Regions from separate parts of the Paenibacillus sp. FSL W8-1187 genome, predicted to be linked through region 2. Evidence: riboswitches for the same ligand, from Rfam matches in the RefSeq annotation. Region 2 holds a riboswitch; each other region holds the start of a gene.
The links. A riboswitch is a leader RNA that binds a small molecule or an ion and turns the genes downstream of it on or off. The one in region 2 is predicted to bind cyclic di-AMP.
Positions count from the first base shown of each region.

Region 1 (3,200 bases), 1.6 Mb from region 2:
CTTCATCGCGCTCCACGCCTCGGCTCCGAAGCCGGGCTCCGAGCCGGCGGTCCAGAGCGGCCGGCCCTGGGCTCGCCACAGCCCGTCTCCGGCCACGAGCGAGAAGTACGCTCCGACCGCCATGACGAAGGTGAGCGCCGTCATGAAGACGAGCTGGGCCATCGCCGCCAGCTCTGCGTTGACCTCGCCCCCGTAGATCGCCCGCAAGCCGTCCAGCAGATTGAAGTTGTTGATTGTGTAGAAGGCGAGGAAGACCAGCGCCAGCGCCCAGCCCCGGCGGAACGACGTGAAGCGCCTCATGACGATGGCGTAGACGATGGCCAGCAGCGTCATGATACCGGACGGCAGCAGATTGCCGAGCAGCGACAATTGCTCGCCGAGCCGGTCCTGCTCCATCGTATAGGCGGCGTAGGAGGCAGGGACCTCGTAGACGGGCTGGAAGCGGGTCAGCCTGATCTCGCCCTCCAGGCGCTCGCCGGCGGCGAGGACGATCAGGCCCGCTTCGCCGACGGTGATCGCCGCCGCCTCGTAGCGGACGGAGCCCTCTTTGGCCGGGCCCGAGCGTCGCAGCTGGCCGAGTCCGAGCTCGTCGGCCTGTCGCTGGACCGTCCGGTCCAGCGCCTCGCCCTCCAGCGCGGAGCTTCCTCCGTCGCCTCCGGTCGGACCGAGCACCTGCTTCCAGCCGACGAGCTTGCCGCTCGTCATGCCGATCTCGACGAGCAGCCGCCGGCCGTCGTCGAAGTTCTGCGTCACCTGCCAGACATCGACGGGCACCTTGAGTCCGGCGCTGCTGTCCAGCGTCTTGCCCAGCTTCTCCTTCGCCACATAGCCCGCCATCAGCCTGTCGGCCTGATGGACCGCGTGGGCGTTCTGGGGCAGCGCGCGCAGCTGCTTCTGGGCAAAGTCGGCCGCAGCCGCCATCGCCTGCCCGCGGCTGACCGGGTGGACCGGCTCGCTCTCCGCGCCGACTCCGGCTGCCGAGGGGATGACCTGCAGCAGCAGGAATAAAGCGGCTCCGATTGCGCCACACCAAACGTATCTTCGAAAAGCCTGGTCAAGATGGGATGAATTCATCGAAGTCCTCCTTGCTGATGGCGCTGCCTGGTTGGATCCATGGTTTAACCTTACCACAGCGGCTTTCCTTTTATCCATGCCGCCCGGCCGCGCGGACGAGCCAGCGGGCAAAAGAGCGAGCGCGGAGGGGCTAGCATCCTCCGCAATGTCCGCCAGCCTCCAAAAACGAAGCAAATCGGCCGCCAACGCCTGCGGACGCATTTGGTAACCTGTCCTTTATCCTATATAATCAAATCCGATCCTATAGAACTTTAAACTGCCGAATTCCGGACGACAAGCGCCGGGAACGGGGGAACCAGCGCGGACGGCGGCTCGTGGAGCCGGACAGCCGATCCGCAGGGGTGAATTCCGCTCGGAACTTTTCCGGGGGGATAGGGCGGCCGTCACGCCCGAATCCGTCAGCTAACCTCGGAGGCTTCCATGACAGGACTCACACAGGCGCTGGGCACCGGGTGTTTCCGGTGCCTATTTGTCGTGTGCAAAAAAAGGAGAATGGCCGCCTATGACCGCTTGGAGGCTGCAGCTGAGGCAGCTGCTCATCCCTTCCCCGCCGAGGATTCTGATCGCCGGCTTCGCTTTCATCATCGCGCTCGGCTCGCTGCTGCTGATGCAGCCGTTCGCGACCGCGGACGGCCTGGGGACGCGCTGGATCGACGCGCTGTTCACGGCGACATCCGCTACCTGCGTCACGGGCCTCGTCGTCGTCGACACCGGAACGCATTATTCGCTGGCGGGCCAGCTCATCATCCTGGTGATGATCCAGATCGGCGGACTCGGCTTCATGACGATGGCGACGCTGTTCGCGCTCGTGCTGCGCAAGCGCATCTCGCTCAAGGAGCGGCTGCTGCTGCAGGAGGCGATGAACCAAGGCTCGATGGAGGGCATCGTACGGCTGATCCGCCGCGTCCTTTTGTACTCGCTCGTCATCGAGGGCTGCGGCGCGCTGCTGTATGCGCTGCGCTTCCTGTCCGACATGCCGCCCGGGCAGGCCGTCTATTACGGCATCTTCCATGCGGTGTCCATGTTCAACAACGCCGGCTTCGACATCATGGGCAACTACAGCAGCATGACCGCCTATGTCGCGGATCCGCTCGTCAATCTCGTCACCGTCTCGCTCGTCATCCTCGGCGGCCTCGGCTTCATCGTCCTGTCCGATCTGGTCGACTTCCGCAGGCATCGGCGGCTGACGCTGCACTCCAAGGTCGTGCTGCTGACAAGCGGCGGCCTGGTGGCGCTCGGGACGGCCGTCATCTTCCTGTTCGAATACGGGAATGCCGGCACGATGGGACCGCTCGACCTCGGCGGCAAGCTGCTCGCGTCGCTGTTCCAATCGGTCGCGACGCGCACCGCCGGACCGAACTCGGTGGACATCGGAGCGCTGACCCAGGCGAGCCTGTTCTTCATGATCCTCCTCATGTTCATCGGAGCGTCGCCCGGCTCGACCGGCGGCGGCATCAAGACGACGACGTTCATGACGCTCGCGGCGGCGATGTGGGCGATGCTCCGGGGCAAGGAGGACATCGTGCTGTTCCGCTACCGGCTCGCCAAGGAGCGCATCCTCAAGGCGCTGACGATCACGATGCTGTCGATCGCCATCGTGCTCGCCTCGACGATGGTGCTCTGCACGCTCGAGGACCGCGACTTCCTGCGCATCCTGTTCGAGACGGTGTCGGCGTTCGGCACGGTCGGGCTGAGCACCGGCATTACGCCGGGGCTGCAGGATGTCAGCAAGCTCGTGATCAGCTTCGTCATGTTCGCCGGCAGGCTCGGCCCGCTGACGATGGCGTACGCTCTCCGGCCCAAGGCCAGCAAGGAATATTACAAGCATCCGGAAGGCAAGATCATCATCGGATAGGAAAGGAAAGAAAGAGAGACAATGGGTAAGGGAGCCAAAGGAAGTCAATTCTGCGTCATCGGACTGGGCCGTTTCGGATCCAGCCTCGGCAAGGAGCTCGTGCAGCTCGGCCATGAGGTGCTCGGCATCGACCGCAGCGAGGAGCTCGTCGACGATCTGAGCGGCACGCTCACGCATACCGCCTGCGCGGACTCGACGGACGAGGAGGCTCTGCGCGCGCTCGGCATCCGCAATTTCGACTGCTGCATCGTCGCCATCGGCGGGGATATCC
Region 1 covers NZ_CP150181.1:4,256,206-4,259,405, reverse strand. The annotation lists gene NYE40_RS18340 (CPBP family intramembrane glutamic endopeptidase) at 1-1,074, opposite strand, end outside; cyclic di-AMP (ydaO/yuaA leader) riboswitch at 1,322-1,506, shown strand; gene NYE40_RS18335 (TrkH family potassium uptake protein) at 1,577-2,929, shown strand; gene NYE40_RS18330 (TrkA family potassium uptake protein) at 2,951-3,200, shown strand, end outside.
Region 1: it holds a riboswitch for cyclic di-AMP, as region 2 does, so the genes downstream of both, NYE40_RS18335 (TrkH family potassium uptake protein) here and NYE40_RS01135 (C40 family peptidase) in region 2, are expected to answer to the same signal.

Region 2 (3,200 bases):
CCGCGATCATGCGCAGCCGGTTCGGCAGCTCGCCGGTCGTCCGCAGCTGCGTCATCGCCGCGTCGATGAGCGGGATGCCGGTGCGGCCTTGCCGCCATGCCTCCGCATGCCGCTCCGTCAGGCCGGACAGGTCGACCTGCTCCTCATAGCGGAAAAAGTCCGCGTCGAACCGCGCCTGGTACAGGTAGAACTCCCGCCAGGCGAGCTGGCGGATCCAGCTCTCCGCGCCGGAGCGCGCCGCCGCGGCCGACGGATCGCGCGGCGCGGAGCCCGGGCCTTCGCCGCTGCCCGGCAGCGCCAGCTCGAGCTGGCCCGCGGCGTCCGCCCGCCAGTCGGCCGCTCCGCCGAAGGCAAGCGGCTCGCGCCCGTCCTCGGTCCGGGCGGCATCCAGGGCGAGGCCGTAGGCGCGCCGGGCCGACAGCGCGCCGACGTTCAGCCAGCGCGAGAGGCCGCTCCCGGCATCCAGCGCGTAGCGGTCGCGCAGCTCCTCGTACGCCTGCAGGCTGCCGCCGAGGAACCGCTCCAGCTGCCGCTCGGGCCGCTCGTCCTCCGGCACGGGGGCCGCGAGCAGGCCGGCCAGCTCGCCCGGCACGCTCCAGCTGCCGCCGCCGGAGAGCCGGGCGATCGGCAGGCCGCCGGCAGCGACGGCCGGAGGCGGCGCGAGCCGCGAGCGGACATAACCGTTCCACGCCCGGTAGAACGGCGTGAACACGCGGTACGGCTCTTTTCTTCCCGTCTGCTCCTGGAATGCGTCCAGATCGGCGAGCGGCACGTCCTCCAGCGCCGTCCAGCGCACGCCCCGGCTGCGGCAGACGGCGGCGAGCCGCTCGTCCCGCCGCCGCGCATAAGGCGTATGGTCGGCGGTGACGACGACCTCGCGGATCGGCTCCCGCTCGAGCAGCTCGTCCAGCACGAGGGCGGGATTGCCGTGCAGCAGCTGCAGCTCGGCTCCTTGCGCCGCATAATCCCGCAGCAGCAGACCGGCCGCCCGCAGGAAATGCCGTCCGGGATGGGACTCGGCGCGGCCGTCCCCGAGCTGCGCCGGGTCGAGGATCAGCGCATGGATGCCCGGCATGCCAAGGCTGGCGGCGTAGTCGAACGCGCGCAGATCGCCCGCTCGGAGATCCTTGCGGTGGATGAACAGATACATGTCCTTGCCTCCTTGGATCGGCCGCGGCCGATCATGCTCTTTCCGTACTACCCTGCCGGAATGCAAACAAACCGCAGCAGGCGCTCCGAGGGGAGGCTTGCTGCGGTCTGCTCGTCCGACTTCGAAAGGCTTTTAATCGACGTCCGGACCGCCGTCCGGCTGGTCGGCAGCGTCGTCCGCGTACTTCTCGAACGTCTTTTCGTCCATGACGCGGCGGGCGGACATATAGCGCTTGGCGTAGTAGGACTCGCTCAGCTCGCTGATCGTCACGCCTCGGCTTGAGGAAGCGTGAGCGAACTTGCCGTCGCCGACGTAGACGCCCACATGGGAGACGCCCTTGCCGCTCGTATTGAAGAACACGAGATCTCCCGCCTTCAGGTCGTCTTTGGCGACCTTCTTGCCCATGGCCGATTGAGCCGCGGACGAGTGGGGGAGCGTGATCTTGAACTGCTTGAACACGTAGGACGTGAAGCCCGAGCAGTCGAAGCCTTTCGAGGTGGTGCCCGCCGACTTGTACGGCGTGCCGATGACGTCGCTGATGACGCCGTCCATTTTGGATCCTGCCGATGCGCTTTGCGCGCCTGCCGAGAACAGCAGGGCAAGTCCGAGTGCGATTGCTGCGGCTTTCTTCTTCAAAGCTGAAGTGCTCCTTCCAGAGCCTACGAGGTTAGCTGTGGGGTTCGGTTGAAGGTTCCCTATGATTTCTCGGCCTTCCTGCCTTGCGGCGAGGAGGGCGAAATCAATTCACCCTGAGATGGTTCCCCCGTTTCCATAGTCATGGAACTCGGCATGTTTGAACTGCTTCTGGAAGTGGTATTCTTTTCTTTAAGCTATTTTCCTCCCTTTCCCGACATTTTCTCATAATTCTCATGTTGAAAGAGACAAATGACAGCGCTTGCTTCGGGGGCTGGAGTCGAATCGACGCCTCTGCCGGCGGGCCGCTTCGGCTCTGCCGCATCGAAAAAAAGCGCCCCTCGCGAGGGGCGCTTTTGCGGTCGGCGCGTCGTTCGCGCCGGAGCGATCCGAATCGGGGGATCAGGCCGTGTACAGCGAGTTTTCCATCAACGTGAGCAGCTTCGTGCGCATGCCCATCAGGCGGGTCAGCGCGGCCTCGCTGAGGTCGAGCCCTTCCGGGCGCAGGCGGGCGTGCTCGCTCTGCAGGGCTTCCAGCTCCTGCGCGTTCCGGTAGGCGCCGGCGCGGTCCAGCAGATCGCCGGTCGCTTGATGCAGCTGCTCGTAGTAGGCGTAGATTTTTTCGGTCATGGTCAATCTTTCCTCTCTCTCTAAAATGAAACTCTCCTCTAGCATGTCCTGCATTCGATGGCTTCTATGCTCCATTAAAGCTGCGGATGATGATCGTACGATCATCGGCAGATGAAGGTTTGGTGTTCGCGGGGCGGTGCCGGGGCGGCGCTGCGCGGCCGGCCTGGATGTTATATACACCGCATTCGGGTCCGAAAAACAAGACAAAATTGTCAGAGAATTTACACAATTATAGGATGGACATTCGGATTTGTCAACTAACCTGACGTCCTCCGGCATCTGGCTTGTCGGACCAGCAGCTGTACTGCGCGGAGAGGATCCAGACGTCGATCAGCGTGCGGACGAAATGATACCCTTGCTGGATGACGATGGCGGCAAGGCCGGCCCAGGCCATCGCCCCAGCGCTGACGCCGGCTTGCAGCAGGCCCGACAGCAGCAGCAGGACGAGGCTGACGCCTGCCAGCGGCAGCAGGCGGCGCAGCGCCTGGCGGAAGCTCGCCCCTGCGCCCAGGCCGCTTGCCGCGCCGAACTGCAGGCTGAGGATCAGCACATGGAGCAGTCCGATCCAGAGCAGCCACGCTCCGGCCCAGGGCAGCGCGTCCGCGGCCAGCTGCGGCAGCGAGCTGTAGTGCTGGAAGCGTTGGAAGCCCTCCCGCGCAAGCCAGACGGCCGGAGCGAGCGCGAGCGTCAGCTCGGCGGCAGCGAGCAGGATGAACGGCTTCCAGCAGACGCGGATGCCCTCGAGGAAGCGCGTGCCTCCTTCGGCTCCGGATTCCGCGGCATGCCG
Region 2 covers NZ_CP150181.1:239,630-242,829, forward strand. The annotation lists gene NYE40_RS01130 (deoxyribodipyrimidine photo-lyase) at 1-1,150, opposite strand, end outside; gene NYE40_RS01135 (C40 family peptidase) at 1,283-1,786, opposite strand; cyclic di-AMP (ydaO/yuaA leader) riboswitch at 1,792-1,950, opposite strand; gene NYE40_RS01140 (hypothetical protein) at 2,186-2,413, opposite strand; gene NYE40_RS01145 (hypothetical protein) at 2,667-3,200, opposite strand, start outside.

Region 3 (3,200 bases), 2.1 Mb from region 2:
CGATCGCGGGGTTCGCCTCCTGCTCGGCCGTCAGCGAGACGCCCAGCATGACGACGAACAGCAGCGCCATGGAGACGAACAGCACCCGCCCCTGCTTCGGATTGCCGACGAGCTTGCCGTACGCGAACGGCAGCGCCGTCGGCACGAGCAGCATGAGCAGCATCTGCAATAGGTTGCTGATCGCGTCGGGGTTTTCGAACGGATGCGCGGAGTTGACGCCCATATGGCCGCCACCGTTGTTGCCGAGCTCCTTGATGGCGAGCAGCGAGGCGACCGGACCGCGCGCGATCGTCTGCTCCCCGCCCTCCAGCGTCTGCGCAGCGGCAGACGGCTCCAGCGTCTGCGGCACGCCGAGCGCGACGAAGACGAGCGCCAGCACAAAAGCGATCGGCAGCAACACCCGCGTGATCGAGCGCACGAGATCGACGAAGAAATGGCCCATCGGCTTGCCGGCCAGCCCTCTCATGAACGCCATCGCCGCGCACAGCCCCGTCGCCGGCGAGACGAACATCATGAACACGATCGCGATCATTTGGGACAGATAGGATAAGCCGCTTTCGCCGCTGTAATGCTGCAGGTTCGTATTGGTCATGAAGCTGATCGTCGTGTTGAACGCGAGCCGCGGCTCCATGTTCGCGATCCCGCTCGGATTGAGCGGGAGATAGGCTTGCGTGCGGAAGACGGCGTAGACGAGCAGCAGCATGACGCCGTTGCTGACGATCAGCGCCGCGGCGTAGGCTTTCCAGCTCTGGCTTCCGGGGCGGATGCCCCCGAGGCGGTAGATCAGCCGCTCCGCCGGGCCGAAGACGCGGTCGAGGCCGGTCGGCTCCAGGCTGTAGGCCCGATAGAGATACAGCCCCGCCGGCTTGGCCAGCAGCAGCACGAGCAGCAGCGTGATTGCGATGGATAGTCCTGCCATCATGGGAGGTGGCTCCTTCTTGGGTCAGAATTGGTCGGGGTGAAGTAAGACGTAGACGAGGTAGAGGAACACGGCCGCGACGACAACCCACAGGAGCGCGATCATCGTTCCTCGCGTCCTTCCTGCGCCTGCTTGCCGCACCAGGCGAGCAGGCCGAGCATCGCGGCGGTCAATCCGATCAGCAAGGCGAGCATGCCGATATCCATCATGTGAATGGCTCCTTTTCCTTGTCTTGGCGGGCTTCGTCCTGAATGAGGTAAAAGACGTCCTGCCCGTTTGTATGAATGACATAATCCGCTCCGAGCGACTTGTAGACGCCGCCCGAGCCGCGGCCTTGCGTGACGACGAAGATGCTGCGGCCGGTCCAGCCGCGGAAAATCTGCACATAGCGGCAGCAGAGAGCGAGGCTGCTCTCGAACAGGTAGACGTTGCCGCATCGGCATTCAGGCGCCGGATTGCGGTCCTTTTCGGCCGTATCGATTTGCATGATTCGACCTAAGCCGAGGCGCTCCAGCCGCTGCCTTTCGCGGCGGCTGTTGACGACTGCGGCGCAAGGAATCCGCATGCGCTTCAGCTGCATCAGGAAGCGTTCGCCGGCCGCTGTGGCCGGCGAGACGAGTATCGTTTCGGGATCGAGATCCATGGTGGTTCTCCTTCGGGTGGCGAGGGCGGCGGACGGCTGCGGACCGGGATCCGCTTTGGAAAAAAGCGCGCAAAAAACCACAGAGGCAGCGGCCCCTGTGGTCTTGGTCAGATCACAAGCGTCATCATCCTCTCTCCCGATCGGAGCACGGCGCGCTATGGCGCGCGCCGCCTCCTGCGCTTACGAGGTTAGCTGTCGGATTCGGACGGTGAGAGTCGCCCTACCCGAGGGAGACGGATTCCATGGATCCGCTCCCCCAGGATTCACCCCTGGAGCCGCGGCGGCCGACTCTCACATCGGCGGCCGCAGGCTCCGCTTGGTTCCCCCGTTTTCCATTTCGGAAACTCAGCGTTGTCAAAAGCTGGTCTGGCTAGCTGAGACGAATCTTACACCCGGACTTTTCGGAAAGTAAAGCCGGGCCAGCGGCGAAAATCCGGCCGCGATCGCGCTTGTCGAGCAAGAAAGGCCGATCGATCTCCATTTCTCTCTCTGAATCTCGCTCATTCTCTCGAATTCATCTCGACGCATGCCAAAAACCCGCCTCCATCGCCGATTTCATTCTCGGCAAACGAAGGCGATGGTCGCGCTTACATGAAGCGGGACGGCTGAATTCCGCCTGCGCCGCCTTTTACAGACCGCCCTCTCGTCGCGTAGGATGAGCAGCAAAAAAAAGCGAAGGAGCAATTGCCATGCCCAAATCGGAACACATCCTCGTCTGCCTGTCGTACGGCCCGCACGGAGAGCGCCTCATCCGCCGCGGCGCCGAGCTTGCCGCGGCGGCGGGCAGCCGCTTGGTCGTCCTGAGCGTGGTGTCGGACGTCGAGGCGGCGCCCGGCTCGGCGCAGGAGGAATGGCAGCGCGTCTGGCGCGAGGCCGCGGCCGAAGCAGGCGCGGAATTCCGGGCGGTGCCGTCCGCAGGCCGCAAGGCCGTCGACGTGATCGCGCATACGGCGATGATCGAGCGCATGACGCAGATCGTCGTCGGCCAGCCCGTGCCGACGCGCTGGGAGGAGCGGTTCCACGGCTCCTTCGTCGACGCGCTGCTGCGCCGGATCGGCCAGACCGATCTGCATGTCGTCGCCGTGCAGCGGCTGGACGAGGAGCTGGAGCGGACCCATGAGCGCGGCGTCCGCGTCGCGGTCGCCGCGCGGGACGGCGGCTACGTCATCCAGAGGACCTTGGACAAGAATGGATGCTCCGGCGTCTTTTTCCGCAGCCGCGATACCGAGTTCGAGCATGGCCTGCTGAAGCTCAAGGACGGCAGCAGCCGCAGCCGCGCCTTCAAGGTGCGTCACGGCGCCGTCGTCGATCCCGAATTCCCGGCCTTCTGGCGGAGCAGAAGCTAGGGCGTGTTTGCATAACCCGAAGCGGGATTGCAAACACGCCCTAAGGAGACGTTTTTACGCGATTTTTATTTGGCAGACCGGGTCGCCGGGCGTAAGATCAGCTTAACGAATCCATCCAGCCCGTGAACTCCAGCTCGTCGTACCGGTAGAACTGATCCAGAATCCGCTCGCGATCGTCGAGGAACAGCCCGCCCGCGACCTCCGACACGAGCTTCGGTATCGCATGGCGCATGCCCGACAGCGCGGAGGCGGATAGGCCGCAACTGATCATCGCGGAGTAGTTGAACGTGTG
Region 3 covers NZ_CP150181.1:2,330,121-2,333,320, reverse strand. The annotation lists gene kdpA (potassium-transporting ATPase subunit KdpA) at 1-919, opposite strand, end outside; gene NYE40_RS09940 (hypothetical protein) at 1,125-1,562, opposite strand; cyclic di-AMP (ydaO/yuaA leader) riboswitch at 1,725-1,923, opposite strand; gene NYE40_RS09935 (universal stress protein) at 2,252-2,908, shown strand; gene NYE40_RS09930 (NAD(P)/FAD-dependent oxidoreductase) at 3,006-3,200, opposite strand, start outside.
Region 3: it holds a riboswitch for cyclic di-AMP, as region 2 does, so the genes downstream of both, NYE40_RS09940 (hypothetical protein) here and NYE40_RS01135 (C40 family peptidase) in region 2, are expected to answer to the same signal.

Region 4 (3,200 bases), 2.2 Mb from region 2:
GGCTCGTCGAGCATCTGATCGGACTCGGCCACGAGCGCATCGCGCTGGTGAACGGATCGGAGGACGTCTCCACCGCGCGCGAGCGCCATGCGGGCTATCGGGACGCGCTCAAGCTGAACGACCTCCCGTATGACGAGACGCTCGTCCGCCATCTCGACTATTCGGACGGCTTCAATCCGAGCGATCTCGACCCACTGCTGGCGTTGAGCTCCCCGCCGACGGCCATTTTTGCCGCCAACAACTTCCTCGCGCTCGGCGTCATCCAGTCGCTGCGCGAGCGCGGCCTGGCTGTGCCGGACGATCTGTCGGTCGTCTGCTTCGACGATCTCGGCTTCGCCAGCATTTTGAGTCCGTTCCTGACGGTGGCCGCGCAGCCGGCCTATCAGTTCGGCGCGCTCGGCCTGGAGCGCCTCGTCGACCGGATCGAAAACGGCGACGGCAGCGGCCCGCGCACGCTCATCCTGCCGGCGGAGCTGATCGTGCGCTCGTCGAGCCGCAAGCGAGAGCGATGAAAGCAGCTGCGCGGTAGGCCTGGAGCCTGGAGCGGCGCTGCCGTTCGCGAATCCGAGCGGCGAGAAGCCGCGGCTCTGCCGTTCGCGAACCCGAGGAGCGAGAGGCTGCGGCGCCAGAGGCGGCCATGCGACAAGGGGCTGTCCCGACGTCCGTTTCACGGATGCCGGGACAGCCCCTTGTTCCTTTCTGTCCGCGAGCGAGGCTTCTAAGCGCTAACGAAACGACTGCGCGGGCCTATGAGCCATGCGGAGCCTCTAGTCAAAAAACTCCATATGCGGCTTGGTCTGGCGATAATAGGCCATCCGGTCCGCCAGCGTGCCGGTATGGAATTCGAACTTGTGGCCGTCGGGGTCTGCGAAGTAGACCGAGCGCCGGTCACGCTCGTCCCGCTCCCGTCCCGGCAAGATGTCCGCGCCGATGCGCCGCAGCCGGGACACCGCCTCGTCGAACTCCTCCTCTTTAATGGAAAAGGCGATATGCGTATAAGACAGACGGATCTCCTCGCGCGGGAGATCCTTTTCTTCGTTCAAGGCGAGCCACAGACCGTCCAGATCGAAATAAGCGGTCGACCGTCCGCGCACGAGCAGCTTCGCGCCGAACGCCTCCCGATAGAACGCGATCGACCGCTCCAGCGACGAGACGCTGAACAGCAGATGATTAAGGCCTTGCAGCTTCATGATGGACTCCTCCTCCTCCTGTATCGCCAACGGCTCCCCTGCGGGTCCGGATGCAAAAAGTCCCGGCAGCCCAAGCTGCCGGGACTTCAACGACCATGCTTATTCTTCGCCGGCGACGTCCTCGCCGTCGTCCTCGCCGATCATCTTGCTGTAGTCCTCGCCGGTGACGACGCGGCGGGCGGTGACGTACCGCTTGGCGTAGTAGGAATCGCTCAGCTTCGTGTAGCGCACGCCCTTGCTGGAGGCGTGGGCGAACTTGCCGTCGCCGACGTAGATGCCGGCATGCGAGATGCCGCGGCCGCTCGTATTGAAGAAGACGAGATCGCCGGGACGAAGATCGTCCTTGTCCACTTTGGAGCCGACCTGAGCCTGCGACTTGGACGTGCGGGGCAGCTTGACGTCGAACTGGTTGAAAATATGGCGGACGAAGCCGGAGCAGTCGAAGCCGGCTGTCGTCGTGCCGCCGTATTTGTAAGGCGTGCCGATGACTTTTTTGATCGCGCTGTCGAGATCCGGCGTATTCGCGAACGCGCTGCTGCTGAACGTCAGAAGCAGAACCAGGCCAAGCATGGACAGGATGACTTTCTTCACAAGTTGCTTCTCCCTTCGGATGCCTACGAAGTTAGCTGTGGGTTCGGTTGAAGGTTCCCTAGAATCCTCTCTTGCAAGATTCATTCACCCGGTATGGTTCCCCCGTTTTTCTTCTCGAAAATTCGGCATGATGATTCATCATTTTTATTAAAGGTTAATATTCGTAGTTTTTTGTCGAATCCCTGCCCGGGAAATATTAGAAGTCCCTCATCAAATCCCTTACTTTTCTCATAAATCAGCCTAGGCCCTTCTGCTCATATCATCGAATGGACGCGATTTTCGCCCCTGTCCTCCTGCCCAGAGGAAGAAATGGATATTTCCCCCTGCCATTCTGAGAAACTATCCTTTAAGCGTTATGAATTTAATAGGATAATAGTGGAACTCTTCGAGTGAAAGGAGGCCGCCTGCCGAATTCCGCTTTTTTATCCTACTTTTGAAAAGGAGGACTTTCATGTCCGCAAAATCCCGCACTTCCACCCCCCGCTTCCAGGCTTTGCGCGCGCTGCTGCTCGCCGTGTTCCTGATCGGCTCGATCGTGCCGGGCTCGCTCGCCGTCCGCACCGCCCATGCCGCCGATGCCTGCACCGGCGTCTCCGCCTGGTCGGCCTCGGCGATCTACACCGCGGGCCAGAAAGCCGTGTACAGCAGCACGCTGTACGAAGCGAAGTGGTGGACGACGAACGAGCGCCCCGACCTGTCCGGCCCATGGGGCGCATGGAAATCGCTCGGCGCCTGCTCGTCCGCTCCGACTCCGACGCCGACTCCGACCAAGACGCCTTCGCCTAGCGCGACGCCGACTCCGACGCCCGGCGCTCCGGGCGGCAAGATTACCGGCGCCTACGTCGCCGACTGGCATTTCCCGAACGTGAGCACCGTGCCGGCCGAAAAGCTGACGCATGTGTTCTACGCCTTCGCCGACGTGGCCAACAACGGCGTGAGCGGCGGCGACGCCTCCAAGCTCGCCCAGCTGACGACGCTGCGCAGCAAAAATCCGAGCCTGAAGGTGCTCGTCTCCGTCGGCGGCTGGGGCCGCTCGCAAGGCTTCGCCGGCGCGGCCTCGACCGACGCCAGCCGGACGGCGTTCGCGAACAGCGCCCTTTCCTACATCCGCGCCAACAAGCTGGACGGCGTCGACATCGACTGGGAATACCCGGCCGCCGGCGACAAGCAGAACTATACGCTGTTCATCCAAAAGCTCCGTTCGGTGCTTGACGCAGGCAGCGCAGCGGACGGCCGAGGCAGCAACAAGTACCAGCTGACCGCCGCCGTAGGCGCTTCGGACTACGGCCTCGGCAACATCGACATCGCCGCCGTGCAGCCGTCGTTCGACTTCCTGAACGTGATGACCTACGACATGCAGGCCGGCTCGGGCACGCATCATACGGCGCTTTACAACTCCTCGCGCGCCAGCTACAGCGT
Region 4 covers NZ_CP150181.1:3,676,961-3,680,160, forward strand. The annotation lists gene NYE40_RS15965 (LacI family DNA-binding transcriptional regulator) at 1-512, shown strand, start outside; gene fosB (metallothiol transferase FosB) at 768-1,190, opposite strand; gene NYE40_RS15975 (C40 family peptidase) at 1,290-1,781, opposite strand; cyclic di-AMP (ydaO/yuaA leader) riboswitch at 1,786-1,919, opposite strand; gene NYE40_RS15980 (glycosyl hydrolase family 18 protein) at 2,233-3,200, shown strand, end outside.
Region 4: it holds a riboswitch for cyclic di-AMP, as region 2 does, so the genes downstream of both, NYE40_RS15975 (C40 family peptidase) here and NYE40_RS01135 (C40 family peptidase) in region 2, are expected to answer to the same signal.